DNA from 3 places in the Agrobacterium sp. CG160-95 genome. Region 1 is predicted to be linked to each of the others. Evidence: riboswitches for the same ligand, from Rfam matches in the RefSeq annotation. Region 1 holds a riboswitch; each other region holds the start of a gene.
The links. Region 1 has a riboswitch for cobalamin ahead of ACQZ63_RS20980 (DUF1636 family protein). Riboswitches for the same ligand answer to the same signal wherever they lie in the genome.
Positions count from the first base shown of each region.

Region 2: linked by a shared signal. The riboswitch ahead of ACQZ63_RS02895 (CbtB domain-containing protein) and the one ahead of ACQZ63_RS20980 (DUF1636 family protein) in region 1 are both predicted to bind cobalamin.
Region 3: linked by a shared signal. The riboswitch ahead of nrdH (glutaredoxin-like protein NrdH) and the one ahead of ACQZ63_RS20980 (DUF1636 family protein) in region 1 are both predicted to bind cobalamin.

Region 1 covers NZ_JBNWDU010000006.1:284,839-294,562, reverse strand. Annotated here, with positions in the region: gene cbiB (adenosylcobinamide-phosphate synthase CbiB) at 1-923, shown strand, start outside; gene ACQZ63_RS20990 (cobyric acid synthase) at 910-2,367, opposite strand; gene cobO (cob(I)yrinic acid a,c-diamide adenosyltransferase) at 2,369-2,986, opposite strand; cobalamin riboswitch at 3,114-3,328, shown strand; gene ACQZ63_RS20980 (DUF1636 family protein) at 3,484-3,870, shown strand; gene cobW (cobalamin biosynthesis protein CobW) at 3,867-4,904, shown strand; gene cobN (cobaltochelatase subunit CobN) at 4,910-8,260, shown strand; gene cobG (precorrin-3B synthase) at 8,257-9,615, shown strand; gene ACQZ63_RS20960 (precorrin-8X methylmutase) at 9,612-9,724, shown strand, end outside.
Region 2 covers NZ_JBNWDU010000001.1:569,235-578,958, forward strand. Annotated here, with positions in the region: gene ACQZ63_RS02875 (GNAT family N-acetyltransferase) at 1-15, shown strand, start outside; partial or broken gene ACQZ63_RS02880 (type 1 glutamine amidotransferase family protein) at 37-591, shown strand; gene ACQZ63_RS02885 (hypothetical protein) at 708-1,022, opposite strand; gene ACQZ63_RS02890 (CbtA family protein) at 1,027-1,743, opposite strand; gene ACQZ63_RS02895 (CbtB domain-containing protein) at 1,754-1,936, opposite strand; cobalamin riboswitch at 2,103-2,327, opposite strand; gene ACQZ63_RS02900 (c-type cytochrome) at 2,419-3,339, opposite strand; gene ACQZ63_RS02905 (c-type cytochrome) at 3,426-3,860, opposite strand; gene ACQZ63_RS02910 (LysE family translocator) at 3,976-4,605, opposite strand; gene ACQZ63_RS02915 (helix-turn-helix transcriptional regulator) at 4,739-5,464, shown strand; gene ACQZ63_RS02920 (metallophosphoesterase) at 5,570-6,439, opposite strand; gene ACQZ63_RS02925 (superoxide dismutase) at 6,572-7,174, opposite strand; gene ACQZ63_RS02930 (hypothetical protein) at 7,395-7,739, shown strand; gene ACQZ63_RS02935 (GNAT family N-acetyltransferase) at 7,744-8,286, opposite strand; gene ACQZ63_RS02940 (LysR family transcriptional regulator) at 8,382-9,269, shown strand; gene ACQZ63_RS02945 (methyl-accepting chemotaxis protein) at 9,443-9,724, opposite strand, start outside.
Region 3 covers NZ_JBNWDU010000001.1:1,339,328-1,349,051, reverse strand. Annotated here, with positions in the region: gene ACQZ63_RS06695 (ROK family transcriptional regulator) at 1-732, opposite strand, end outside; gene ACQZ63_RS06690 (sugar ABC transporter substrate-binding protein) at 999-2,021, shown strand; gene ACQZ63_RS06685 (ABC transporter permease) at 2,245-3,327, shown strand; gene ACQZ63_RS06680 (ATP-binding cassette domain-containing protein) at 3,327-4,109, shown strand; gene ACQZ63_RS06675 (nucleoside triphosphate hydrolase) at 4,106-4,735, shown strand; cobalamin riboswitch at 4,867-5,090, shown strand; gene nrdH (glutaredoxin-like protein NrdH) at 5,347-5,568, shown strand; gene nrdI (class Ib ribonucleoside-diphosphate reductase assembly flavoprotein NrdI) at 5,581-5,979, shown strand; gene nrdE (class 1b ribonucleoside-diphosphate reductase subunit alpha) at 5,967-8,156, shown strand; gene nrdF (class 1b ribonucleoside-diphosphate reductase subunit beta) at 8,173-9,147, shown strand; gene ACQZ63_RS06650 (alpha/beta hydrolase) at 9,176-9,724, opposite strand, start outside.

The DNA of each region.
Region 1 (9,724 bases):
TGACTGGATATCCGGACTGGCTGTTCAAACGCATCGGTCATCCCGTCACCTGGATCGGTTCGCTTATCGCGCTGCTGGACGAAAAATGGAACCGGGAGAGTGCTTCATTTTCGCAGCGCAAGGCTGCAGGCGTCGCGGCGCTTTCCGTTTTTCTGGCGCTGACGGTGCTTGTTGCATGGTTAGTGCAATCGGTTCTGCTTTTATTGCCCCTTGGTCTGTTGCTTGTTGCGGTGCTTGGGGCGTCGCTTCCGGCCCAAAAAAGTCTGGAACAGCATGTGGAGGCCGTCGCCATTGCGCTGGAACGCGAGGGGATTGACGGCGGGCGCAAAGCTGTCTCCATGATCGTCGGGCGCGATCCGCAGGCGCTGGATGAGGCGGCAATCTGCCGGGCGGCGATTGAAAGCCTGGCTGAAAATTTCTCTGACGGCATTGTCGCCCCTTCCCTCTGGCTTGGTCTTCTGGGGCTGCCAGGCGGTGCGGGTTATAAGGCAATCAACACGGCCGACAGCATGATCGGTCATCGCTCGCCACGCCATGAGGCCTTTGGTTGGGCGTCGGCCCGGCTGGACGATCTGGTCAATTTGCCGGCATCGAGACTGAGCGGCGGTCTTTTCGTGGTCGCCGCGTTTTTCGTGAAGGGTGCATCACCGAAAGGGGCAATTGCCGCGATACGCCGCGATGCGCGGCATCACCGCTCTCCCAATGCCGGCTGGCCGGAGGCGGCATTGGCCGGGGCACTGGGCTTTGCGCTGGCCGGGCCGCGCTCCTATGGCGGGCAGATGATCGAGGCTCGTTTCATGGGCGAAGGCGGAAGAGCGACACTGGTTGCTGGCGATATTCGCACAGCGCTCAGGCTGGCGAGGATCGCAGACTTCCTGCTGATCGCGCTGTTCGGATTGCTGGCAATCCTTATCGCGCTATAGAAAGCAGTCTGTCGAGATCGAGGTGGTTCTCCATATGGGCCGCCAGGCGATCAAGAACGGCATCCACCTGCGCATCATAGTTCAATTCAGTGCCCTGCCCACCAAGCCGCTCAAGCCACGCCCCGCGTTGGCGGTCATCCGCAAACAGGCCGTGGATATAGGTGCCTAAGATGCGGCCATCGGGCGAAATTGCGCCATCGGCATGTCCGTCAATGGTCGAAAATGGCAGGTTGCCCGCGGCACCCGTCGTTTCCCCAACATGCATTTCATAGCCGGATAAGGGAATTCCGTCGAAACTCTGTCCCTGGACGGAAACGAGCCTCTTGTCGCCCGTCAAAACCGTCGTCACATCCAGCAGGCCCAACCCATCGACCGTCATTGGTGGTCCTTCGATGCCGTCAGGGTCGGCAACGGTTTTTCCAAGCATCTGGTATCCGCCGCAGAGACCGAGAACATAACCTCCGCGGCGCACATGTGCCTTGATGTCGATGTCGAGGCCTGCATTTTTCAGCGCGGCGAGATCAGCTATGGTGGATTTCGAACCGCAGAGCAGAACCAGCCGGCAATCGGCGGGAATGGTCTCGCCCTGCCGCACTCGGATCAGCTCCACATCCGGCTCCATGTCGAGCGGATCCAGATCGTCGAAATTGGAGATATGCGGCAGGATCGGCACGGCAATGCGGATTTTCGCGCCGGGCTTTTGTTGCGCCGGGCCGGTAAGCCCAAGGGCGTCCTCCGCCGGCAATTTCGCAGCATCGGAAAAATGCGGCAATAGCCCGATGGACGCCCAGCCGGTCTTTTCCGCGATCATCCGCATGCCGTCTGAAAACAGCGTAGGGTCACCGCGAAAGCGGTTCACGATGAAGCCCTCTATCATCGCGGCATCATCGCGTTCGAGAACGGTTTTTGTGCCCACGAGGCTGGCGATGACCCCGCCCCGGTCGATATCGCCGATCAGAATCACGGGAGCATCCGCGGCGCGGGCAAAACCCATATTGGCGATGTCGTTGGCGCGGAGGTTGATTTCGGAAGCACTTCCCGCCCCTTCCACCAGCACCAGATCGGCCTGTTGTTTCAGGTGCTCGAAGCTCTCCAGCACACGCGGCATCAGCCCGGCTTTCATGTGCTGATAATCGGCAGCCTTGGCATTGCCGACAATTTTACCCTGTACGACGACCTGTGCGCCGGTTTCGCTCTGCGGCTTTAAAAGCACCGGGTTCATGTGAACCGACAGCGGAACGCCTGCAGCCCGCGCCTGCAGCGCCTGCGCGCGACCGATCTCGCCGCCATCGGCAGTGACCGCCGCATTGTTCGACATGTTCTGCGGCTTGAACGGCATGACGGACAGGCCACGCCTGACGAAGGCGCGGGCAAGGCCAGCCACCATCAGCGATTTGCCGACATCCGAGCCGGTTCCCTGAAACATCAGCACACGTGCACTCATGTCAGTATTCTATCCCGGCCTGCGCCTTTACGCCTGCCTTGAAGTGATGTTTGACGAGGGTCATTTCCGTCACCATGTCGGCAGCGTCGATCAACGGCTGTTTGGCGTTGCGGCCGGTAACGATGACATGCAGATCGGATCTACGGTTGGAAAGCGTTTCGACGACCTCTTCCAGCGGCAGGTAATCATAGCGGAGCGCAATGTTCAGTTCGTCGAGAACCAGCAATCCGATCGTCTCGTCGGCCATCAGTGCTTTCGCTTCCTCCCAGGCCTTTGTAGCTGCCGCGACATCGCGCTTCAGGTCCTGCGTGTCCCAGGTAAACCCCTCGCCCATAGTGCGCCATTCCACCCTGTCGCCGAACAAAGTCAGGGCCTGCTGTTCACCCGTCGACCATGCGCCCTTGATGAATTGCACGACGCCGACCCGCCGCCCGGTGCCGAGCATGCGCAAAGCAAGGCCGAAAGCGGCCGTGGATTTGCCTTTGCCAGGGCCGGTATTGATCATCAGCAGACCTTTTTCGATGGTCTTTTCCGCGACTTCGGCATCCTGAACCGTCTTGCGGTTGACCATTTTCTGCCGGTGGCGTTCGGCTTCGCTGTCGCTGATATCGCGTGTCATCGCGTTTTCCTTCTCGTCCAGAGGCGCGGGACCTTATGCCCCCGCCATTCGGAGCGGCGACTATACTCAATTTGCCGCACCCGGCAATCGACAAGCCGGCAGCATTGACCGTCACGCCCGTTCAGCCTAAGGGTAAGGCACTGACGGTCTTTTCCCGGCAACGGGAAAAGCTAAGAGGGAACACGGTTCCACCCCATACCGGGTCATTCCGTGGCTGCCCCCGCAACTGTAAGCGGTAAGCCCGCACTGTGAAGCCACTGGACCATAAAATTGGTCCGGGAAGGTGGTGCAGGGTGTTTTAAAGCCGCAAGCCAGGAGACCTGCCGTTTCAGGAAAAAACGTCTCCCGGGCGGGGTGCTCCGGTCAGCCGGTCGAATTGAATTGCAGCCGCGCTTTTCAGTGCGCTGTTTTCGACATCCGCACCCCGACGAGTTTAAAGGCGCGGAAAGCGGAACGGTTTGGATATTACCACAACATCTTCTTGTGCGGACGGGACAATGGAAGCCAACACAGCTTCTGGCGTGGTCGTTTTTGTCTGCCGAAGCTGTCGCGACGACACCGATCCCAATGCGGAGCCGCGCCCCGGCACCATCCTTGCGGAAGCTGCCATCGCAAAAGCGCGTGACTCCGGCATCGATGTTCGCTCCGTCAATTGCCTTGCCAATTGCAAACGCGGCCTCAGTGCCGTGCTGCGCGGTGCCGATGGCTGGTCCTATGTATTCGGCGGGCTGACGCCCAACGATGCGGAAGACCTGCTCACGGGCGCGCAAATGCTGGCCGCCTCCGCAGATGGCCTGATGCCCTGGCGCGGCCGCCCCGACACATTGAAGCGCGGCATGGTGGCGCGCATTCCCCCATTCGATTTTACCGAGGAGAGATCATGAGCACCCTTCTGGACCGCGTTCCCTGCACCATCGTCACCGGCTTTCTGGGGGCTGGAAAAACCACGCTGCTGCGCGGTCTCCTCGAAAAGCTTGATGGCAAGCGGCTTGCCATCATCGTCAACGAATTCGGTGATATCGGCATCGATGGCGATATCCTCAAGGGATGCGGCATTGAGAGCTGCCCGGAGGAAAACATCGTTGAGCTGGCCAATGGCTGCATCTGCTGCACGGTGGCGGATGATTTCCAGCCGGCCATCGAGCAGATTCTGAGCCGCCAGCCGAAGGTGGAGCATATCCTCATCGAGACCTCCGGCCTTGCCCTACCCAAGCCGCTGGTGCAGGCATTTCAATGGCCGGCCATCAAGAGCCGCGTGACGGTTGACGCTGTGGTGGCTGTTGTGGATGGCGCTGCCCTTGCCGAGGGTCAGGTGGCGCATGACATGGAAGCCCTTGCCGCCCAGCGCGCAAATGACGAAGCCCTCGATCACGACGATCCGGTCGAAGAGGTTTTTGAGGACCAGATCGCCTGTGCCGATCTTATCGTGCTGACCAAGGCGGATCTGCTCGATAGCGCCGGTCTGGAAAAGGCGAAGGCTCATATTCTCGAGCATTTGCCGCGGGCCGCAAAGATCGTCGTCGCCTCGAATGGCGTCATCGATCCGGCCGTGCTGATCGGCCTCGGTCTTGCGGTTGAAGAGGATATCGAAAACCGCCGCACCCATCACGATGGTGAACTCGACCACGAACATGACGATTTCGACAGCTTCGTCATCGACCTGCCGGCCGTGACCGATCCGGAAGCGCTGGCGGCTCGTATCGCCGAGACAGCGGCTGCGGAAAATGTTCTGCGCATCAAAGGTTTCGTCGAAGTATCCACCAAGCCGATGCGCCTGCAGGTGCAGGCAGTCGGTAGCCGCGTCAACCATTATTATGACCGTCCCTGGGCGGCCGGTGAAGAGCGCCGCAGCCGCCTCGTCGTCATAGGCGAAAAGGGCCTCAACCGCGAAAAGATCGAACAGATGCTGGCCGCCTGATAGAAATGCACATTCTCGCCACCACATCTTCGTCTCTGGACGACCTGATCGAGCCGGTTGATCTCAACCAGCCGCGATCGGATGTGGTGATGCTGTCTTTTTCGGCAAGCGATCTTGCCGGGCTGGAACAGGCATGGCGGCAGGCAGAGGGCGCGCTTCCGTCCCTGTCCGCTGCCAACCTCTCCGAGCTTCGGCATCCGATGTCGGTCGATCTGTGGATCGAAAAGACGGCCGAACATGCCCGTGTCATCCTTATCCGGATTCTCGGCGGCGCGGAACGCTGGCGCTATGGCGTCGATCAGCTCAGCACGATGGCGCGGCGACGTGGCATAAAACTTATGCTCCTGCCGGGTGAATGCAGTGAGAGAGACGAAAAGCTCGAAGCGGCCTCGACTGTTGATCGCCAGACGTTGGCGTCCGTCCTCGCCTTCTTCCGCGAGGGTGGGCGGGAAAATATGGACCGGCTTGCCATTGGTCTTGCTGCCCTTGTAAGTGGTGGCGCATGGCCAGATATCGAGGCTCAACCGCTGCCGAAAGCCGGCTTTTACCGGCCGGGTAAAGGCGTCGTGGATCAGGCGGAAGCCTGCGCCGGTTTTCCCGCCGGTGCAGCTGTCCTTCCCATTCTCTTTTACCGCTCCATGCTTCTTGCGGCCGATGCGGCGCCCGTGGATGCGCTTTTTAATGCGCTCTCTCAGCGCGGTTTTGCGCCATTGCCGATTTTCGTCAGCGGCCTCAAGGATGGGGAGGCAATTCGCTTTCTCGAAACCGTACTGCCCGAACTCCAGCCCGCCGCCATCGTTGCCGCCACAGCTTTTGCCAGTCAGATGGATGACAGCGGTAAAACCCTGTTTGATCGCCTCGGCGTGCCGGTGTTTCAGGTGGTTATGGCGACGACGCGACGGGACGGCTGGGCGGAAAATGCGCGCGGTCTCAACCCTTCCGATCTTGCCATGCATGTGGTTCTGCCGGAACTCGATGGCCGGATTCTTGCTGGCGCAATCTCATTCAAGCAGGTGCGGACTGATGGCGGTATCAGCCTCATCAATGTACCGGAGGCTGATCGCGTCGAACAGGTGGCAAACCGAATCGCTGCCTTTCTGCAATTAAAACAGTCCACGCCACAGGAACGGCGGATCGTCATTCTGATGCCGGATTATCCCGGTGCTGCGCCAGGGCGCACGGGTTATGCCGTTGGTCTCGATGTCCCGCAAAGCGTGCTTGAAATGCTGCGCGATCTGGCCGCGGCAGGATATGTGGTTTCGGATATTCCCGAAACGGCGCGGGCTTTGCTGGATTGTGTCGAGCAGCAGGAAGCGGCTGTCGGACTTTCAGACTATCGTGATTTTCTTTTGGGTTTGCCTGAAGGGGTTGCCGCCTCCGTGGATAGCACGTGGGGTTCGGCCGAACAGGACGACGCACTAGCCGACGGCGCATTCCGTTTTCGCGTCGCCCGTTTCGGCCAGATATTCGTGGCCCTGGCACCGGATCGTGGGCGAAATGAGGATCGGCGGGTGGATTACCATGACCCTGCCCTACCGCCACGTCATGCGTTGGTCGCTTTCGGCGCCTGGATGCAGCGTGTCGCAGGGGCGCATGCCATTGTGCATGTCGGTGCGCATGGCACGCTGGAATGGCTGCCCGGCAAGACAGTTGCGCTTTCCCGCGATTGTTTTCCTGAAATCGTCACCGGGTCTTTGCCGGTGGTCTATCCGTTCATCGTTTCCAATCCGGGCGAAGCGGCGGTTGCCAAACGGCGGATCGCTGCCGTCACGATCGGCCATGTTCCGCCTGTGCTGGTAGATGCCGGGCTTTCGCCGGAACAATCGGCTCTGGAACAGCTCGTCGACGAATATGCGCAGGCGGATGGGCTCGACCGCCGCCGCCGCGACCGGCTGGCGAAACTGATCGTAGAGAAGGCGCTGGAAACCGGTCTTGCGGCGGATGCCGGTGTCGGTGCAAAGGACGATGCCGATGCGGCGCTGTCGCGCATCGACGCCTTCCTCTGTGACCTGAAGGACTTCGCCATCAAGGATGGCCAGCATGTTTTTGGCCGCAGCCCCGAAGGCGAGACCGATCTTCTGAGGCTTGAAAGTGCTGCGGCGGAAAAAACAGCGCTGCTTGCCGCGCTCGATGGCCGCCATATTGTCCCCGGTCCTTCCGGCGCACCCGCGCGCGGGCGTCTCGATGTCCTGCCGACGGGCCGCAATCTTTATGCTGCCGATCCGCGCACCATGCCGACGCCGACGGCTTTCGAGCTGGGCCGCATGGCGGGCGAAGAAGTGCTTCGGCACCATCTGCAATCCCATGGCGACTGGCCGAAACATCTGGTTTTTGATCTCTGGGGCAGCGCCAGCCTGCGCAATGGCGGCGAGGATGTGGCGCAGGCGCTGCATCTGATGGGGGCGAGACCGATCCATGACCTGGCGACGGGCCGCGTCACAGGCATCGAGGTTCTGCCGCCGGCCAGTATCGGGCGGCCGCGTGTCGACGTCACATTCCGGATTTCCGGCCTGTTCCGCGACATGTTTCCGGCGTTGATCGCTCTTCTAGACGCCGCCGCCAAGGCCGTCGCGCGGCGGGATGAAGCGCCGGGTGACAATCCGCTGGCGGAAGAAGCGGCGGCACTCGGGCATATACCGGCACGCATCTTCGGCTCCGCACCCGGCACCTATGGTGCGGGCACTGAGGAGAAACTCGCCAGCGGAAAATGGGAAGAACGTGAGGAACTAGGGCAAGCCTATCTGGATGCGGCAAGCCATGCCTTTGGCGGTGCGGATGGGCTTGAGATTTTCGAGGATGCCGATTTTGTCGAGCTGGTACGCCGTGCCGATCTTCTCGTTCACACCGGTGACGATCCGGGCCGGGATCTTCTCGACGGCTCGTCAGATGTCGCTTTCATCGGTGGTTTTTCCGCCGCAAAAGCACTCCTTGGCGGCGTTGCCAATATTGTGGCGCTGGATACGACCGATCCCGCGCGTCCGCGCGCGCGATCCATTTCGCAGGCGCTGACGCGCGTTGTTCGGGCCCGCGCCGTCAATCCGCGCTTCATTGCCGGCCAGATGCGGCACGGCCCGCGCGGGGCGGCAGAATTTGCCGAGACGGTTGACCGGCTGATCGGTTTTGCGGAAACCACCCATGCGGTACCCTCCTCGCTGATCGAGGCGCTTTACGACGCCTATTTGGGCAATGAGGACGTGCGCGATTTCATCCTGCGGGAAAATCCGAAAGCGGCGGAGGTCATGGCGACGCGCTTTTTATCCGCCCGTCGTCGCGGGTTGTGGCACAGCCGCCGCAATGCGGTGGATGCGGAACTTGAAATGCTGATCCTGCCCCGTTCTGAAAAGGTCGGCGCATGAGGACGGCCCCTTCCGATCCGGTCCAGCCGTTTGGCCGCCGTGGGACGTGTCCGGCCTTATCGACCCCGATGCTGACCGGTGACGGATACCTGTCGCGTATCGCATTCGAGGCAGACATTACGCCCCGCGATATGATCGCGCTTTGCGATCTTGCCGAGCGGCACGGCAACGGGCTGATAGACATCACGGCACGCGGCAGCCTGCAATTTCGCGGCCTGACGCGGGAAAGCGCCTGCGACCTGGAGAATGATGTTCTGGCGCTCGGTTTGCCGCTTCGCGACGGACTGGCAGTCGAGACCTCACCTCTTTCCGGTCGGGACGATCGGGAAATCGCCGATGGCAGTGCCATTGCGGATGAGATTCGCAGAGAGGCTGCCGCGCTTGCGCTGCATGAAAAGCTCGCCGCCAAAATGTCCGTCATCATCGATGGGGGCGGCCATCTTTCCATGGGCGATTTGCTGGCCGATATCCGTCTGAAGGCGGTGCGGCTCGATCATCGAGTTTTCTGGCAATTGTCTGTCGGGGGCCCGGAGAGCAAGGCGCTACGCGCTGGATTTGTTGAAGCCGACAAGGCAGCCGATGTGGTCCTGTTGCTGCTCGTCCATCTGGCCGGCAAAGGACCGCTTGCCCGTGGCCGCGATCTGGATTTGCGGACGATAAAGGCGATTTGCGGAGACCGCCTGGTAGATAGCGAGAGCCAAGGCGAGACGTCTGCGCCTTCTTCGCCCCTGGGGTTGATGGCGGCCGGTAACGGTACTTTTGCTGCCGGTATCACGCCTGCTTTCGCGCAAGTTCGTGCTTCCGATCTGTCGCGGCTCTGTGGACTGGCGCGCGCATTTGATATCGAAACATTGCGGCCGTCGCTCAATCATAGCCTGCTATTTTTCGGGTCGCGGGATGCTTGCGATGCGCTGATGCAAATTGCGGACAGTGCCGGTTTCATCACAAGGGCAGGTGATGCGCGATCTTCCATCGCTGTCTGTCCCGGCACGCCGGGGTGCGCTTCGGCTTTCTTTCCCACACATGATCTGGCGGCCTTTGCATCGCGGGAATTAGCTTCCATGCTCGATGGCTCCTTCACACTGCATCTCTCCGGCTGCGGAAAGGGTTGCGCCCATCCCGCCCCCTCGTTTTTGACCTTTTCCGGCACCGCCGATGGTCTGGCCTTTTCGTTTTCGAGCCGCGCCTGCGACCCGCAGGACGGTATTTTACCTTTCGAGCAACAGAGGACGGCGCTTTCGCGACTTGCCCGTCTTTGCGAAAAAGAACATAAGCCCGGGGAAAACGCTGCCGACCTGTTTGCCCGTCTGGGTAAGGAGGCAATCGTTGCCGCGCTTCGACAGGATGACCGATGACCGACCATGACTATATTCGCGACGGCAATGCGATTTACGAGCGCTCCTTCGCCATCATTCGCGAGGAAGCGGATTTGTCCGTTTTTACCGAAGATCAGGCGGATATCGC
Region 2 (9,724 bases), on a different contig from region 1:
CAGTCTATCGCCTGATTGCAACCTTTGGAGACGGCCATGACACGGATTGCCATTGCGCTTGCGCAGGATTTTGCGGACTGGGAACCGGCGCTGCTTGCCGCCGCCGCGCGCGGCTATCTCGGCGTCGAGATCGTTTACGCAACCCCGGACGGCCGGCCCGTGGTTTCAATGGGCGGGCTCAACGTTACGCCCGACACATCATATGACGCGCTTGATCCTGCTAACATCGATGCGCTCGCCATTCCCGGCGGCCTTAGCTGGGAAAAGGGAACGGCTGTCGATCTTGGCGGGCTGGTACAGCGGTTTCGCGAGAAGGGCCGACTGGTTGCCGGCATCTGCGCGGCTGCCAGCGCGCTTGCAGGCACGGGCGCCCTTGATGACGTCGCCCATACCGGCAATTCGCTCGCCTCTCACAAGGCCTCTCCGTCCTATCGCGGCGAAGCGCTCTATCGCGACCAGCCGAAGGCGGTCAGCGATGGCGGCATCGTAACCGCAGCCGGCAGTGCACCGGTCAGTTTCGCAGTGGAAATTCTGAAACACCTCGGCCTCTTTGGTCCGGAAGCCGAGGCGGAACTTGGAATTTTTGCGGCGAACACCGGTGAAGCTCACCTTGGTGTCGAGAGTTTTGCGGATCCTCCCACCCTCATTCCTGTGCTTGTCACAGGAATGAGGGTGGTGGAGAAGTTAAGCCGCGAGACCATCACAAATCACCCCTGATCAAGCACCCGGCAGACACGGGGCGCGACATCCCCGCACTCCCCCGCAATCGCACGGCGGATATCGCGGCTGTTGAGATGCAGACTGCGACCGGCCGGTAAAGCCGAGCGTTTTATCTTGGCAAGGGCTGCGGCCGTAAAGGCAGCCTCATTGTCATGAAAATAGGCGAGCGCCGCTTCCCGTTCCGGGCTGACGACGAGGACTGCCTTGAAGGCAAGGCGGTGCACGGCGCAGAAAGCGCCGTGACCGGGAACGGCAAAACGCAGCGCGTCGAGTTCCTCACTCCATTCGGCTGCGTCCTGCATGGTTTCAAGCCTGCTGGAAGCGCTTCAGGAAAAACGCGCTCAATGTTCCGAGCAAGGCCCAGAAGACAAAGCTGGTCACGGCGGCGGCAACGATGAACTGTCGTTCCAGCGGCAGCGGTGCCAGCGCATGTTCACCTTCCGGCGGCAGGGGCGCGCCCACCACATGTGGTGCAACGATCAACACCAGTGCGAGCACGATTGCCCAGGGTTCGCGGCGGAATGCGATCAGCGCAATGCCGCCTGCGGTCGCCGCAACCGTCGAAAGCCACCAGATTTGACGCGCCTCAAGCGCGGCCGCCGGGCTGCCCGGTAGTTCCGGCGGCAGGCCGATCATCGGCGCAAGCATGACGGCGGCAAAACCGGCCACACCCCACAAAAGGCCTTCGCGCCAGCCGGCATCGGTGCCGCGTAGCGAGATGAGGCCGGTGAGCACCAGTGCATAACCGATGGCGGTCAGCACGTTGGCGGCGACCGTATAGGCGGTGCGCTCGAGGCCGTCGGCCGGAGACCAGGCTTCCTCGTTATGTTCGTGCGCGGGAACGGCAGCGCCGGTCGTGGCCGGAGCATCGTGGCTGTGGGGCGCTTCGCCACCCGCATTTTCATAGGTTTCCGCCTTCAGGATCAGCGGCGTGGTGCCGAAAGCCTGCATGGCCGAAACGGCGAAGCCGCCAACGATGCCGACGAGGACGGCGGTAAAAACGATATTGCGAAAGAACGACATGCTTTTTCCCTCAATGGCAAGGGAAAGCATTGGCATGACGTGTGTCATGCGCAGCGTTGTGAACGGCTTCCACATGCGAAAAGCCGACAAAACCGACGACGAACAGACCAAGCACGATCGCCGTCAGCGATTGCGCCAAGCTCCCCGTTTTTGCTGAAACGGCGGCATTTACCGTATTCTGGTTGATGGACATGGTGACCCCTCTTACGGCGCGACCCCGCGCCTTTAGACGCGGCGGAACGGCAAACGCCGTACAGCCGCATGCGATACACTTCACCACGGGGATACGAGACTGACACAGGGCGGCACGTTCAAGCACCACCACCCTGAAATTCCGCTCTTCCGGACACCCCGCCGGCATGGACATTTCCGTGATGGCAGGTCTCCTGGCTTACGGGTCAAAACCTGAAACACCTTCCCGGCATTGCCCTCGCCCATATCCGGCGAGATGCTTACCAGTGGCATTTCGTTTCAGGCTCTCCGCTCACAGTTGCGGGGGCAGCCACGAATGAGGATGTCTCCCTATCGTGTTCCCTTTTCACCTTCCGGAACGCCCGGAAGGAACCATCACAGGATCGTTATCCGATGGGTGTGGGTGGGAGTCAATGGCAGGCCGGCGTGAGAATCGCGCGCCGTGGCTGGATGCCGGATCAAGTCCGGCATGACGGCAAAGGGCTACCGTGCCGGGATGGCCTTCAGATAGGCGGCGATCGCATTGCGGTCATCAGCCGTCAGATGCGCCATATTCTGCTGCACCTTGACCATGGAGCCGCCGACGCTGTCGAATTCCGGGGTGAAGCCGGTTTCCAGATAGTTGGCAATATCGGCCGCCTCCCAGCTTCCGACGCTCTGCGAGCCGGGGGTAATATCGGGAATGCGGCCCTCGCCTTCGGGATTTGGACCACCGGCCAGCCATTTGCCATCGAGAAAACCACCAAGCGCATTGCGCGGCGTGTGACATTCGCCGCAATGGCCCGGGCCTTCCACCAGATATTGGCCGCGCAGCAATTCGGCATTGGCATCGGCAAGCTCGACGCGGGGTGGCGCGGATGTATCGAAATAGAGGAATTTCCAGCCGCCCAATGCCATGCGCATGTTGAAGGGGAACGGCAGTTCGTGATCCGGCACGTCATTCTGGCTGGCGGGCAGAACCCGCAGATAACCGAAGAGGTCGTTGATGTCCTTCTGCGTCATGCGGGCATAGGAGGCGTAAGGGAAGGACGGGTAGAGATGTTCGCCGTTCTTGCCGACGCCGCGCGTCATCGCATCGCCGAATTCCGAAAGCGTCCAGCCGCCAATGCCATGCTGCGGATCGGAGGAAATATTGGGCACATGGAAGGTGCCGAAGGGGCTTTTCAACGCTTGCCCGCCCGAAAGCGTCAAAAGCGCATCGCCCTTGGCATCTGGTGCCGCATGGCAACTTGCGCAGCCGCCCGCCCAGAACAGCGTTTCGCCATTGGCAAGGTCCGGCTCGCCAAGGCTCACCCAGTGGCTGGGTGCCTGACGCACAGGCGCGGTGACCCAGGCGAAAATGCCGAAACCGGCAATGGCCGCCACCGCGATCCCGCCCGCGAGCTTCGTCCAAATGGAGGCCATGACCCCTCTCCCCATTATCACCTGATGAGATCAGGCATCATTCCCGCTGAAAAAAACGCCGCCGGGAAGCGGCGTTCTTAATAGGATCACTTCTTTAGACGGTAGGTCTGGTGGCACGCACCACAATCGGCACCGAGGGTCTGCATGGCGGCGGTGACGCCTGCCTGATCGGCGGGAAGGCTGGCGAGGACCTTGTCCGCATCGGCACCGAGCTTGGCGGCCTTGGACTTGAAGTCATCGAAATTTTCCCAGATCGCGGGTGCCGCAGCACTGCCGGTCTCGCTGCCCGGGGGAAACTGGTCGGGGAAAGCCTTGGCGTTGGTGCTGATGGTCGTCACGGCAGCCTTTACGGCTTCGGCGTCATAAGGCTTCTGGCCCTTGGAGATGGCAGCAAGCGCCCCCATGGAGCCGCCGATCTGCTTCATCATGCCTTCACGTTTTTCGACTTCGCCGGCAGCGTAGACCGCTCCGGCGCAAAGACAGCCGAAAAGCATGGCCGCCGCGATGGTTTTCAGTTTCATACATTCTCTCCTTGATTCCGGCAGATGCCGAACGCGCGATAACGGCGCGAGGATGCCCTTTCCGCATGGCGAAAAGAAGTCACATTGCAGTGAATTTCCCCAAGAAAACAGAAGTCTAGGAGAGTGCTTCCCAAAGCGTAACCAGGGCTGCGGCAATCAGCATGAAACCGGCGGCGCGGCCGATGAAAATCGTCGCGGCAGGCGAGGAAACGAGCCATGCCCGGCTTTTATCCGCCGTCAGCGCCAGAGCGCCATAGACCGTGAACTGCGTGATGGCCACCATCGCGCCCATTACCAGACCCTGCATCCAGATTGGACCATAGTCGGGTTTGAGGAATTGCGGATAGATCGCCATCATGAAGAGATAGGCTTTCGGATTGGAAAGGCAGGTGAGCACGGCCCGCCAGAACGCCTTTCTGACAGAGGCGCTCGCCTGCGCTTCATCGCCATTGACGGTAATGGCGCTGCGCATCAGGCCGATGCCGATCCAGACCATGTAAGCGGCGCCGGCGACCAGCAGCGGCAGGAACAGCGACGGCATCCAGGCGGCAAGCATGCCGACGCCCAACGCACCGTAAAGTGAATGCACCATGCCGCCGGCGCTCATGCCGCTTGCCGCGGAAAGCCCGGCTCTTTTGCCACCCGTCAACGCACTTGCCAGCACGAACAGCATATCCATGCCCGGCAGGATGATGATGCCGAACAGGACCAGAAAGAAAAGCCAGAGATTTTCGGCGTAACTCATGTCAGTATCTCCCAAAACAGTTTTCGACACATTCGGGAAAACTCATGTTTCTCAATGTGTTTTGCTGCTTATAGGAAAAGCCAACTGACAGCGTTGTGTCAGTTGCGTTGGGAAACCACCGGGAAAAACGGCAATGCGCAAGGCATCGAGACTGTTCGAGATCATCCAGATCCTGCGGGTGGCGCGCAGGCCGATCACCGCGCAGACCATTGCCGAGGCACTGGAGGTCACGGTGCGCTCGGTCTATCGCGATATTTCGGCCCTTCAGACCATGCGCGTACCGATCGAAGGCGAACGCGGCGTCGGTTATATCCTGCGTCCCGGCTTCAACCTGCCGCCGCTGATGTTTTCCATCGAGGAGACGGAGGCGATCGTGCTTGCGCTCGCCATGGTCGCGCGCACGGGCGATACCGAATTGCGGCAGGCGGCCAAAAAGGTCAGCGACAAGATTGCGGCATCCCTGCCCGAACCCCTGTCGAAAACCCTGTCGGCCAATGCCCTGCACGCCTGGGGCAGCATCGCGCCCTCACCCGCCGGCGTCGATCTTGCCATGGTCAGGCGGGCGGTGCGCGACGAGGAGCGGTTGGACATAACCTATGGCGACGAAACCGGCGTGGAGACCCGGCGACAGATCCGGCCCATCGCCATGATCTATTATTCGGAGACGACCAATATCGTCGCCTGGTGCGAGCTCAGGCAAGCGATCCGCAATTTCCGCTCCGACCGCGTTCTGACCTGCAAGACAACCGGCAGCTTTTTCAAGATGGAAGGCGAAAGGTTGCGGCAATTGTGGATGAGCGGCTGGCAGAGCAATCAGCTGGGGACTTCGGAACGAACGACGAATCAAGCCGGCGCGTAAAAGCAACTGATTTAGCGCGTCTTTCAATCTTCGTTGTGTGTCGGTGCCCCCGTCTCAACCGCCATTCCTGTGACAGTAATGACGGTTGAGAGGGTGGTGCTGACTTCAAAGCAAGGCAGCGTTATGCCGCAAATGCTCCAGCACCCTATCGTCCTCGCGCCCGAAACCGCGGATGACGATTCGGTCGGCAAACACATCGGCAATGGCGAAGGTGTTCTGGTCGGGCGTATCCACCATGCCCTTGAAGTTGACGAAGTGAGTGTTGCCCAGCACCCCGTAATTGCCCTCATGATTATGGCCGCTGAACCATGCGACGACCGAAGGGTGTACATCCAGAAGATCAACGATGCGGGGCGCGTCCCACATATTATGGGCGTTGTTCGGATAGACCGGATAGTGGCAGAGAATGACCACTTGTTCACCCGCCGCATCCGCCTTTTGCAGAACGGTCCGCAGCCATTCGAACTGTTCGTCGCTGAGCGACGCATTCCAGTCCTGCGCATTGATCGCACCCACCTCGTGCAGGTGCTTCAGACGCTCTTGCGCCAGCGTGCGGCGTGGATCGCCGGGCGGCGGGGCAAACAGGCTGACCTCGTTGCCGTCAAGCACCACGAAACGTATCTCACCGATGGTGAAATCGTGCCAGGGCGACGCCATGCCGAGGCGGGAATGGATGGCGGACAGGTGTTCGGCGGCAACGGCGAAATCGTGATTTCCCGGCAGCATCACCGAAGGGTGGCGAAGCTGCTCGTAGACGCCAAGGATCGCATCGAAATTTTCAAAACCGCGATCGATGATATCGCCCAGCGTTACCACGAAGGCCAGTTCCTCGCGATTGAAGGCGTCGATCGCTTCGCCAAGCTTTTTCGGGCTTTCGGCATAATACCGGCCCATATCCGGGCGGGGTTCGGCATCGGCATATTGGGGATCGGCAACAATGCCGAATGAGAAGAGCGGTGTGGTTTTTTCAGTCATGATGCGCCGCGATAAACCGGGCGGATGACAGGCTTGTGACAAATGGAAGCGACACGCTGGATTGTCGATCTCAAAAGCAGAACACCCGGCCTTTGGGGGGCCGGGTGCTCAAAAAATTACAATCCGCAAAACTTACTTGGAAGCGGCTTCGTAACGCTCCAGGACGTAGTCCCAGTTGATGAGGTTGTCGACGAAGGCTTCGAGGTACTTCGGACGCAGGTTGCGGTAGTCGATGTAGTAGGAGTGTTCCCATACGTCGACGCCGAGGATCGGTTCTGCACCATGAACCAGCGGGTTTTCGCCGTTCGGGGTCTTGGAGATTTCGAGCTTGCCGTTCTTGACGGAAACCCATGCCCAGCCGGAGCCGAACTGCGTGGTGCCGGCAGCGATGAAATCAGCCTTGAACTTGTCGTAACCGCCGAGATCGGAGGCGAATGCCTGTTCCAGCTTGCCCGGCAGCTTGTTGCCGCCGCCGTCCTTCTTCAGCCACTTCCAGAAATGGACGTGGTTGTAATGCTGGGCAGCATTGTTGAAGAGACCAGCATTGGTGCCAAACGACTTCTTCACGACTTCCTCAAGCGAAAGGTCGGAAAGACCGGCTTCCGCCGCCAGCTTGTTGCCGTTGTCGACATATGCCTTGTGGTGCTTGTCGTGATGGAACTCGAGCGTCTCGCGCGACATGTATGGTGCAAGCGCGTCGTAGTCGTAGGGGAGTTCAGGAAGTTCGAAGGCCATGGTTTTTACTCCTTTTTGCAGCGGGTTACCGCTCCTAGAAACCGTGTGAGCGGACCATAGGAGCGAACCTCTGTTTGGGCAACCTGTGAAATATCAAAATGTTCCGACAAAAGAGAAAATTCCTCTCAAGCCAGCCGCCACCACATTTGTTTCACAACCCTGGCGTACTGTTTTCCACCCTATCGGTTCGCTTTTGATGAAATTGCAGGAAGGAAATTCCATGACCCGCCCCATGATCCATCGCGCGCTGCTTCTCGCCGCCTTCTCCTCGCTGGCGCTACCCGCCGTCGCATCGTCTGACGATGCGTGGAAGGAATTCGTGGCGGATGTGCAGACGGCGTGCCTTGGCGCCGGCAAAGACATGATCGAGGACGCCAAGGTGGTGGTCGATCCGGTGGGCAGCGAGAATTATGGCCTCGCCGTCCTCACCGGCAAGGCCAAGGGCGCGGATGCGACGATCAGCCATATCTGCGTTTACGACAAGAAGACCAAGGCCGTCGAACTCGGCAGCGAGCTTGCCAGCGATACGCTGAAGGTTGAAATCCCCGGCTCTACCAAGCCCTGAGGTTTCAGAAACGGGGCGTGGTGTCGCCATCGCCCAGCGCGCGCTGCATCAGCACCGTGTCCAGCCACTGGCCGTGTTTCCAGCCGATGGACTTGAATGTGCCGACATGCTCGAAACCGGCGGCGCGGTGAACCCCGATGGAGGCGGCGTTGGCGCTATCGCCGATGACCGCAATCATTTGCCGGAAGCCGCGCGAAGTCGCATCCTCGATCAGCGCATCGAGCAGCTTGCGGCCAATTCCCATGCCCTTCATGGCCGGATCGATATAAACGGAATTCTCCACAGCAGCACCATAGGCCGGGCGCGGACGATAGGCGCCGGCATAGGCATATCCGGCTATCTTTCCGTCGATTTCGGCGACGAGATAGGAGTAGTTGCCTTCTACCAGCAGTCGGCGGCGCTCAAGCATCATATCCACGCTTGGCGGATCGATCTCGAAGCTGGCGCGGCCATGCAGCACGGCATCCCGGTAGATTTCGGTAATGGCTGGAATATCCGCCTCCTCGCAGGGGCGGATGGTAAGGCTGGAAATTGTGGGAAGGGTCATTCTCGTGTCCTGTGGTCATTCACGGCATTATTGTGCATTGCGGCTCAGTCAAAATAAAGATTATCTGTCTTATACAAACGATAAGGTTTTCTTTGATGATGGACCTCGATCTGCGGCAGGTGCGCAGCTTCATGGATGTCGCCGAACTCGGCAGCTTTTCCGCCGCAGCCGATAAGGCGGGGCTGACGCAGCCGGCCATCAGCCTGCACATCCGGCTGCTGGAAAAGCAGCTCGGTGTGCGGCTGATCGAACGGGTCGGCAGGCGCGCGCAGCCGACGGCGGCGGGCCGGGACTTTCTCATCCATGCAAGACGGATTGCGGAAGAAGTGGCGCATGCCATCGATACCGTAGCCCCTCATCGCAGCGGCGTGACGGGACGCCTGCGCATCGGCACGGGCGCCACCGCCTGCATCTATCTTCTGCCGCCAGTGCTGGGCAAAATCCGCCAGGTGATGCCGGGGATAGACATCGTCGTGCAGACCGGCAATACCCACGATATACTGAGGCTTCTCGAAGCCAATACGATCGATGCGGCGGTGGTGGCCCTGCCGGCCAGCGACCGCAGCCTCGATATCAGCGACATCCATCTCGATGAACTGGTTGCGGTTTTCCCGCATGGCACCATCAGCGACGCAACAATCCTGAATGCCGAGACGCTTTCGACACAGCCATTGCTGCTTTACGAGGGCGGCAATACGCGCAAGCTCGTGGATCAATGGTTTTCGGCAAGCGGCCGCACCGTTCAACCCGCCATGGAACTGGGCAGCGTCGAGGCCATCAAGAAACTGGCGGGCGCGGGCCTTGGCCTTGCCATCGTGCCACGCATGGCGATGGAGCATGAAGGTGCTGCATCGGGGCTTGAATGGCGCTCGCTCGAGCCGCCGCTCGAACGGCGGATCGCCCTTGCCCTCAGACGCGACAAGCACATGACCGCGCCACTAAGGGCGCTCGCTGCTGCATTGCCAAACCTGCAGAAACGATGAAGCCCGCGTCGGTTTCGGACGCGGGCTTCGATCTGTTGGTGCTTGCGACTTTTTGTTTCGTCATGCCGGACTGGATCCGGCATCCAGCCACGGCGCGTCTGCGCCGTGAGAAGAGTCGTACGCGATCAGAGAACCGATCGCGCTAGACCCCGAAGCCAAAGGCAATCTCGTCCTCAGAACTCGGTCCAGTCATCACCCTTCACGGCCAGCGCGGCATTGCCACGCGAAGCAGTGACCGGACGGGACCTGGACGGCTGGGAGACGGGTGCACGTGCGGGGCTTGCCTCACGCATGTGCCTTGCCGTCTCGCGCAATGCGGAGGTCTGCTGACCGAGCTGGAACTGCGCCAACAAAGCCTGGAGATTGGCACATTCCTGCGCAAGACCCGCACCGGCCGCATTCATTTCCTCGACCATCGCGGCGTTCTGCTGCGTAGCCTGATCCATGTGGTTGAC
Region 3 (9,724 bases), on a different contig from region 1:
AACGACACCGCCACCGATGAAGGATCCGATGAAGATATAGAGAAAATCGGGGTAGTTCTGGCCTGCACCAAAAACCAGTTCTGCACCGCAGGCACTGGTCGCATCGTTCTGCAGGAAAACCGGATAGCTGACGCCATCCGCAATTTCGGCACGGATATCGACGTCGCGCCAGCGCTCCATCTCATTCTGCGGGGCGCCCACCTCCTGCGCCCAGTTCCACAATTCGAACGGTGCGGCAATGCCGACACCGGCAATTTTTTGCCGTTCGGCCGGAGAGAGCTTGGACTCGAGTTCCGTGATACCCTCGATGACGAATGGCAAAATCCATTCCGGCATAGGATAAGGGTAAGTTCTGCGGAGCTTCAGCTTGATCCGGCCGACGAAATCCATCAGCACCAGATCGACGCTGCGACGGCCGATTTTCACGCCAAACGAGAAGACGGCATCGGGATTGAGGCGCATCGGCGTCGAAGGCTGCCCGACTTTGCCGCGCAGTCTTTCGCCACGGATAAGAAGACCGTCACTTTCGAGCGAGCGCATGATGACCGAGACAGTCTGCGCCGAGAGACCGCAAAGCCTGGATATTTCGGCTTTCGACAAGCCGCCGTGGCGGCGCACCAGCGACAGCACAAGCCGCTCGTTATAGGCACGCACCCCGATCTGGTTGGCGCCGCCGCTCATATCCATGTTGGTGGACGGCGCGGGCGGCGCCGTCTCGACAGATTGTCTCATAGTTTCATCCTCCCGCCCGCCATATCCGCCGCGACCGATACATGCAGGCTTTATGGCAATCTTGCTATCGCAACGTTAAACGACGCCGCGATATTCCTCCCTGCCGCTTGTTAGAATGCCATACGGAATTAATAATTCAATCGGATTTATTTATTGACAGCCGTTTCCTTTGGTGGTTCCATCTGTGTCAACGGTCGCTGTTCTCGGAGGAGACGAGATCGTCGGGTAACCGTCACGGTACTCAAACATTCAATGGGAGGATTACAATGAAGACGACTGTTTCCGCTCTTCTGGGCGCGCTTGCGCTCGGCGTTTCTTTCGCGTCCGTCGCGTCCGCCGCCGATACTTCGGTTTGCCTGATTACCAAAACCGACACCAATCCCTTTTTCGTCAAGATGAAGGAAGGCGCAACCGCCAAGGCTAAAGAACTTGGCGTGACGCTGAAGTCCTATGCCGGCAAGATCGATGGCGATTCCGAAAGCCAGGTTGCCGCGATCGAGACATGCATTGCCGATGGCTCCAAGGGTATCCTGATTACCGCATCGGACACCAAGGGCATCGTTCCGGCCGTGCAGAAGGCGCGCGATGCCGGTCTTCTGGTCATCGCGCTCGATACACCTCTCGAACCCGTTGATGCCGCTGACTCCACTTTCGCTACCGACAATCTTCTGGCCGGCGAGCTGATCGGCAAATGGGCTGCTGGCACCCTCGGCGACAAGGCCAAGGACGCGAAAATCGCCTTCCTCAACCTCACGCCTTCCCAGCCAACCGTTGATGTTTTGCGCAACCAGGGCTTCATGAAGGGCTTCGGCATCGACGTGAAGGACATCAACAAGATTGGTGATGAAGACGACAAGCGTATCGTTGGTCATGATGTTACCAACGGTAACGAAGAAGGCGGCCGCTCTGCGATGGAAAATCTGCTGCAGAAGGATCCGACCATCAACGTCGTTCATACCATCAACGAACCTGCAGCTGCCGGTGCTTACGAAGCGCTGAAAGCCGTCGGCCGCGAAAAGGATGTTCTGATCGTTTCCGTCGATGGCGGTTGCCCTGGTGTCAAGAACGTTGCGGAAGGCGTGATCGGCGCAACGTCTCAGCAATACCCGCTGCTGATGGCGGCACTCGGCGTGGAAGCCGTCAAGAAGTTTGCCGATACCGGTGAAAAGCCGAAGCCGACCGCAGGCAAGAACTTCTTCGACACCGGCGTAACGCTGGTAACCGACAAGCCGGTCAAGGGTCTCGATTCGATCGACACCAAGGAAGGCCTGAAGAAGTGCTGGGGCTGATACTTCACCGTTGAAATCGGCGGGGGGCAATTTGCCCCCGCCCTTGAACCGGAATGGTTTAAAAGAACGATCTGGGTGATCGGACAGGAACAAACGAGCGCGCCCGGCGTCCGTGGACGCAACTGAGGCACGCTTCTCAACAGTTTGAATCTACGCATTGTCCCCTCTGGAAAATAATCCCGGGTTCGGGGCTGATGCGATGGAGCGATCGGGAGGAAAATCCATGAGCGATCAGCCAGTGCGGGCTCAACCGCATAATGAATTTGAAAAAGTGCTGTCGGGAAGTTCGACCCAGGTCGCTGCTTTCGATACGCACAACAAGAGTTTGCTTGAAAAATTCCAGCACTTTCTGCATTCCAGCCCGGCGGCCGTACCGCTGATCGTTCTGGTGTTGTCGCTGGCTGTCTTCGGCATGACCCTGGGCGGCAAGTTTTTCTCGGCCTTTTCGCTGACCCTTATCCTTCAGCAGGTGGCAATCGTCGGCATCGTCGGCGCGGCACAGTCGCTGGTCATTCTGACAGCAGGTATAGATCTTTCGGTCGGTGCGATCATGGTCCTGTCCTCCGTCGTCATGGGACAGTTTACGTTCCGCTATGGTTTGCCTGCCGAACTCTCGATTATCTGCGGTCTCGCAGTCGGCGCATTTTGTGGCTTTATCAATGGCGTGCTGGTTTCGCGCATGCGGCTTCCGCCCTTCATCGTTACACTGGGCATGTGGCAGATCGTGTTGGCCACCAATTTCCTCTATTCGGCCAACGAAACGATCCGCTCACAGGATATCGTCCAACAGGCGCCCATTCTCCAGTTTTTCGGCAACAATGTCCGCATCGGCAGCGCCGTCTTCACCTATGGCGTCATTGCGATGGTTCTGCTGGTTGCCCTGCTCTGGTATGTGCTGAACCGCACCGCCTGGGGTCGACATCTCTATGCAGTGGGTGATGATCCCGACGCAGCCGAACTGGCCGGCGTTAACGTCAAGCGCATGCTGACGACCGTCTACACACTTTCCGGGCTTATCTGCGCCTTCGCGGGCTGGGCTCTCATCGGCCGCATCGGCTCGGTATCGCCGACCGCCGGTCAGTTCGCCAACATCGAATCCATCACCGCAGTGGTCATCGGCGGCATATCGCTGTTTGGCGGACGCGGCTCGATCATGGGCATGATCTTCGGCGCGCTGATCGTCGGTGTCTTCTCTCTCGGCCTGCGACTTATCGGAACAGACCCACAATGGACCTATCTGTTGATCGGCGTCCTTATCATCTTGGCTGTCGCAATCGACCAGTGGATCAGAAAGGTAGCAGGCTGATGGCAAAAGAACCTATCCTCACAGCACGCAATCTCGTTAAACGCTACGGTCGTGTGACTGCGCTCGACAATGCCGATTTTGACCTTTATCCGGGCGAAATCCTCGCTGTCATCGGTGATAACGGTGCTGGAAAATCCTCTCTCATCAAGGCGATTTCCGGTGCGGTGACACCCGATGAAGGGGAGATCAGGCTGGAAGGCAAGCCGGTACAGTTCCGCTCGCCGATCGAGGCGCGCAAGGCTGGTATCGAAACCGTTTATCAGAACCTTGCGCTGTCTCCCGCATTGTCCATAGCCGACAATATGTTTCTCGGCCGTGAAATCCGCAAACCCGGTATTCAGGGAAGCCTGTTCAGGGCACTGGACCGTCCGGCGATGGAAAAGTTTGCCCGTGAGAAACTCTCTGAACTCGGCCTGATGACGATCCAGAACATCAATCAGGCGGTGGAAACCCTCTCCGGCGGCCAGCGCCAGGGTGTTGCGGTGGCGCGTGCAGCCGCCTTCGGCTCCAAGGTCGTCATCCTTGACGAACCGACGGCGGCGCTCGGCGTCAAGGAAAGCCGCCGCGTTCTCGAGCTTATTCTGGATGTGCGCGCGCGAGGGCTACCGATCGTTCTCATCTCGCACAACATGCCGCATGTTTTCGAGGTTGCTGACCGGATTCATATTCATCGGCTGGGCAAGCGTTTGTGCGTCATCAATCCGAAGGACTATACCATGTCCGACGCCGTCGCCTTCATGACGGGCGCCAAGGAAGCGCCAAAGGAAACGCTGGCCGCATGACGCTGAAGCTTGAAACGATCGTCGAAGACGTTCTTCGGCGGGCAGAGGGTAAATCTCGTTTTATCATTGCCATTGCCGGTCCCCCTGGGGCCGGCAAATCCACGCTGGCGGATGCCCTGTGCGGTGCCCTCTTGGCGCGCGGCGAGGCTGCGGCTGTCCTGCCCATGGACGGCTTCCATATGGATAACGGTATTCTCGAAGAACGGGGGCTCTTGCCGCGAAAAGGCGCACCGGAGACCTTCGACGTGCGCGGCTTTCTTGATATCGTCTCCGCAGTTCGTCAGGGCGGGCAGGAAGTTCTTGTCCCGGTTTTTGACCGCTCCCGCGAAATTGCCATTGCCTCCGCTCGCGCCATCGCGCCAGAAACACGCTTCATCCTTGCCGAAGGCAACTATCTGCTGTTGAACGAGGCGCCGTGGACGAAGCTTTCCGGCAGCTTCGATCTTGCCGTCTTCGTAGGCCCATCCGTTGCGGTGCTCGAGGAACGCCTGCGGGATAGATGGCAGGGCTATGGTCTCGATGCGACCGAGATTCACGCCAAACTGTTCGAAAATGATCTTCCCAACGGAAAGCGGGTGATTGAGAACTCCCGCCCCGCCGATATTCGCATCGATATCTGGGAATAACCCGCTGCTTCCGTCCGTAGGCGGCATGGAGCATTCACCGTTAAGCCTTTGTTGACCATGTGTTGAATCTTTTTGATCCACAGGGTGGGGCTTTAGCATGTCTAATTATTGACGAAAAAAATTCATCATATACTATATGTGGTGTTCAAGGTTCTTTCGATTCGCAAGCGTCGGGAGCTAAGACGGGAATTCGGTGCGTAACACCATTATGGTGAAGCAATGCCGAAACTGCCCCCGCAACTGTAAGCGGTTAGCATCGTTCCGATTTGAGCCACTGGCGCTAAAAGCTCCGGGAAGGTGGGAATGGATGTTTTGACCCGTAAGTCAGGAGACCTGCCTTGAGCGAAAACGTCCACGGGCGGGGTGTCCGGAAGGAAGGTGTATGACGCAAATGAATTGCGTGCGCCCTTTTCTGCCCCCTCCAGAACAAGCTTCGGGGTGAAGTCATGCCAGTGCATTTTTATAAGTTTCTACGCTCGTCGGCGTAGACAGAGATCTTACGCGGCCTCACCCGCGCGCCTTGCCAGAATGACAGAACCATCGCCACCCGCTTGTGATTGCAGGCGGGCAATGTTGAGCCGTGCGTAAAAGCGGCTTCGAAAGAGGAAACAATGACCGTCACCGTTTACAGCAAACCCGCCTGCGTCCAGTGCACTGCCACCTATCGTGCGCTTGACCGCATCGGTGTCAGCTACGAGATCGTCGATATCTCCGAAGATGCGGATGCCCTCGATCGCGTTCGCGGCCTTGGTTACATGCAGGTTCCCGTGGTCGTTGCCGGCGAACGCCATTGGGCGGGTTTCCGTCCGGACATGATTGGCTCGATCAGCTGAGGAGGCGATGCGATGGGGCTGATCGTCTATTATTCCAGCCGGTCTGAGAACACTCATCGCTTCCTTCAAAAACTGGGGCGACGATTGCTTCGCCTGCCGCTCGGCGCCGAGGAAGACGTTCCTCACGTGTCGGAGCCCTATGTTCTCGTCACCCCCACCTATGGGGGCGGCGGCATGAAAGGAGCGGTACCGAAACCGGTTATCCGGTTTTTGAACGAGCCCTCAAACCGAAATCTCATTCGCGGCGTCATAGCGGCGGGAAATACGAATTTTGGCGCAGCTTTCGCATCCGCCGGAGATATCGTGTCGCGTAAATGCGCGGTGCCGTTTCTCTACCGCTTCGAGCTTCTCGGCACAGAGGAAGATGTCGCCAACGTCAATCATGGATTGGAACGATTTTGGACACGCTGACCTCAAGCGCGGTGCGCAACACGGATGCCAAACAACAAGTAACTGCCGCGCAGAAACACCTGGACGCGGGACTGGACTATCACGCGCTGAACGCGATGCTGAACCTCTACGATGAAAACGGGAAGATCCAGCTCGACAAGGACCGCCTTGCGGCACGGCAATATTTCCTTCAGCACGTCAATCAAAACACGGTGTTTTTCCATAATCTCAGGGAAAAGCTCGATTATCTCGTGACCGAGGGATATTACGAACAGGAGGTGCTGGACCAGTATTCCTTCAATTTCGTCCGTGACCTCTACGACGAGGCCTATGCCAGAAAGTTCCGTTTTCCGACATTTCTCGGCGCCTTCAAATATTATACGTCCTATACGCTGAAGACTTTCGACGGAAAGCGTTACCTGGAGCGTTATGAGGACCGCGTCTGCATGGTGGCGCTGGCTCTGGCGCGTGGCGACGAGCAACTTGCCCGCGATCTGATGGATGAAATCATTTCCGGCCGCTTCCAGCCGGCAACCCCGACCTTTCTCAACGCCGGCAAGAAAAGCCGCGGTGAGCTGGTTTCGTGTTTTCTGCTGCGTGTGGAAGACAATATGGAAAGCATCGGCCGGTCCATCAATTCAGCATTGCAGCTTTCCAAGCGTGGCGGTGGCGTAGCATTGTCCCTGACCAATATTCGCGAAGCCGGCGCGCCGATCAAACAGATCGAAAACCAGTCCTCCGGCGTGATTCCTGTCATGAAGCTGCTGGAAGATTCGTTCTCCTACGCCAACCAGCTTGGCGCGCGCCAGGGCGCTGGCGCGGTCTATCTGCATGCCCATCACCCCGACATCATGCGTTTCCTCGATACGAAACGTGAAAACGCCGACGAAAAAATCCGCATTAAAACCCTTTCGCTCGGCGTGGTGATCCCCGATATCACCTTCGAACTCGCGAGAAACAACGAGGATATGTACCTGTTCTCGCCGTATGATGTTGAGCGGGTCTATGGCGTGCCGTTTACCGAGATTTCCGTCAGCGAAAAATATCAGGAAATGGTCGCCGACAGCCGCATCCGCAAGAAGAAGATCAAGGCACGCGAGTTCTTCCAAGTCATCGCAGAAATCCAGTTCGAAAGCGGTTACCCCTATATAATGTTCGAGGATACGGTTAACCGCGCCAATCCGATCGCCGGCCGTATCAGCATGAGCAATCTCTGCTCGGAAATTCTACAGGTCAGCGAGGCGAGCGAATTCAACGACGATCTCTCTTACAGCCATATGGGCAAGGATATTTCCTGCAATCTCGGCTCGCTCAACATTGCTTCAGCAATGGATTCGGCTGATTTCGGCAAGACGATCGAAACCTCCATCCGGGCGCTGACGGCCGTTTCTGACATGAGCCACATCTCGTCTGTCCCTTCCGTGGAAAAGGGCAATGATGCGAGCCACGCCATCGGGCTTGGTCAGATGAACCTGCATGGCTATCTGGCGCGCGAGCGCATCTTCTACGGCTCCGAAGAAGGCATCGATTTCACCAATATCTATTTCTACACGGTGACCTATCACGCCATCCGCGCCAGCAATCGCCTTGCCACTGAAAGGGGCCAGAGCTTCAAGGGCTTTGAAAACTCCAAATATGCCTCGGGCGACTACTTCGATAAATATACCGACCGGGAATGGCTGCCCGCGACGGAAAAGGTCCGCGACCTTTTTGAGAAAGCCAGCATTTCCATTCCGACACAGGAGGACTGGAAAGCGTTGAAGCAGGCCGTCATGGAGACCGGCCTCTATAACCAGAACCTTCAGGCCGTGCCGCCCACAGGCTCGATCTCCTATATCAATCACTCGACCTCCTCGATCCATCCCATCGTCTCGAAGATTGAAATTCGCAAGGAAGGCAAGATCGGCCGTGTTTATTATCCGGCTTCCTACCTTTCGAACGACAATCTCGAATATTATCAGGATGCCTACGAAATCGGTCCGGAAAAGATCATAGATACCTATGCGGCGGCCACCCAGCATGTCGATCAGGGCCTGTCGCTGACACTGTTCTTCCGCGATACGGCAACGACGCGCGATATCAACCGGGCGCAGATCTACGCCTGGAAAAAAGGCATCAAGACCATCTATTACATCCGTTTGCGCCAGATGGCGCTGGAAGGCACGCAGGTTCAGGGCTGCGTATCCTGCACGCTCTGAATTGAGGGACAAGACAATGAACATTGCCGTAAAACCCGCGTCCCGTATTCGCGCGGTCAACTGGAACCGCATCGAGGATGACAAGGATCTCGAAGTCTGGAATCGCCTGACATCGAATTTCTGGCTACCGGAAAAGGTGCCGCTCTCCAACGATATCCCGTCCTGGGGAACGTTGAAGCCGGAAGAGCAGACCCTGACGATCCGCGTCTTCACCGGGCTGACATTGCTGGACACGATCCAGAATGGCGTCGGTTCCGTGCGCCTGATGGCGGATTCTGCGACGCCGCACGAGGAGGCGGTGCTTTCCAACATCTCCTTTATGGAGGCGGTCCACGCCCGCTCCTATTCCTCGATCTTCTCGACGCTCTGCTCCACGCCTGACGTCGATGACGCCTATCGCTGGTCGGAGGAGAACGAATTCCTGCAACGCAAATCCGCGCTCATCATGCGCGAATATGATAGCGGAAATCCGTTGAAAATGAAGGTCGCCAGCGTGTTTCTGGAGAGCTTCCTGTTCTATTCCGGCTTCTACCTGCCAATGTTCTGGTCAAGTCGCGCCAAGCTTACCAACACGGCCGATTTGATCCGTCTCATCATTCGCGATGAGGCCGTGCATGGCTATTACATCGGCTACAAGTTCCAGCGCGCGCTCGAACGTCTGGGCGAAGCGGAAAAACAGGAGATCAAGGATTTCGCCTTTGATCTTTTGCTCGAGCTTTACGACAACGAGGCCAAATATACCCAAGACCTCTATGACGGCGTTGGCCTGACGGAGGACGTCAAGCAGTTCCTGCATTACAACGCCAACAAGGCCTTGATGAATCTGGGTTACGAGGCGCTGTTTCCGCCCGAGGCCTGCCGGGTCAATCCTGCGATCCTCTCGGCGCTGTCTCCCAATGCCGACGAGAACCACGACTTCTTCTCCGGCTCCGGCTCGTCCTATGTCATCGGCAAGGCGGTCGCCACAGAAGACGAAGACTGGGATTTCTGAACCGGTTGTCGCCAAGAACCCGCAAAAGTTATTGCGGGTTCACGACCTGGCTCGCAAGCCGGAAGGGGCTGGATACTGTTGCCCCGATAGCATCGAACACAAAGGCACCCGCGCGGCCTATGCCGTTTTCGCCGTTGCCGTTCCGGCTCGCCTCCAGTTGTGGCACCAGCGACGCGAGTGCCGCATAGCGGTCGTGGTTGAGCGGATCCGATGCCTTGAGCTTGGAGATGTCAACGAACTGAACGCCCTCTTTCAGGGCGGCTTCCTGCACTTGAGGATCGGTCACATCCAGCGCGCCGATGCGGGTGACATCGGCCCCCAGGATGGAGGAAGCCTTCAGGGCGCGGTCGTCCTTGGAGACGAGAATGGTGAGCGGCGGATTGAGCCTTCCCACCACCTCGATCTGCTTGCGGAAAACATCGGCGTCGATATCCGGCGCGGCCAGCACTACCTGTAGTTTGGAGAGCACATCGTTCCTGCCTTCGAAGCGCAATTGTCGCAGCGCTTCCATGACCAGCCAGCCGCCCATGCTGTGACCGAACACGACAATGCTTTTTTTCGGTGTCTGCCTGGTAAG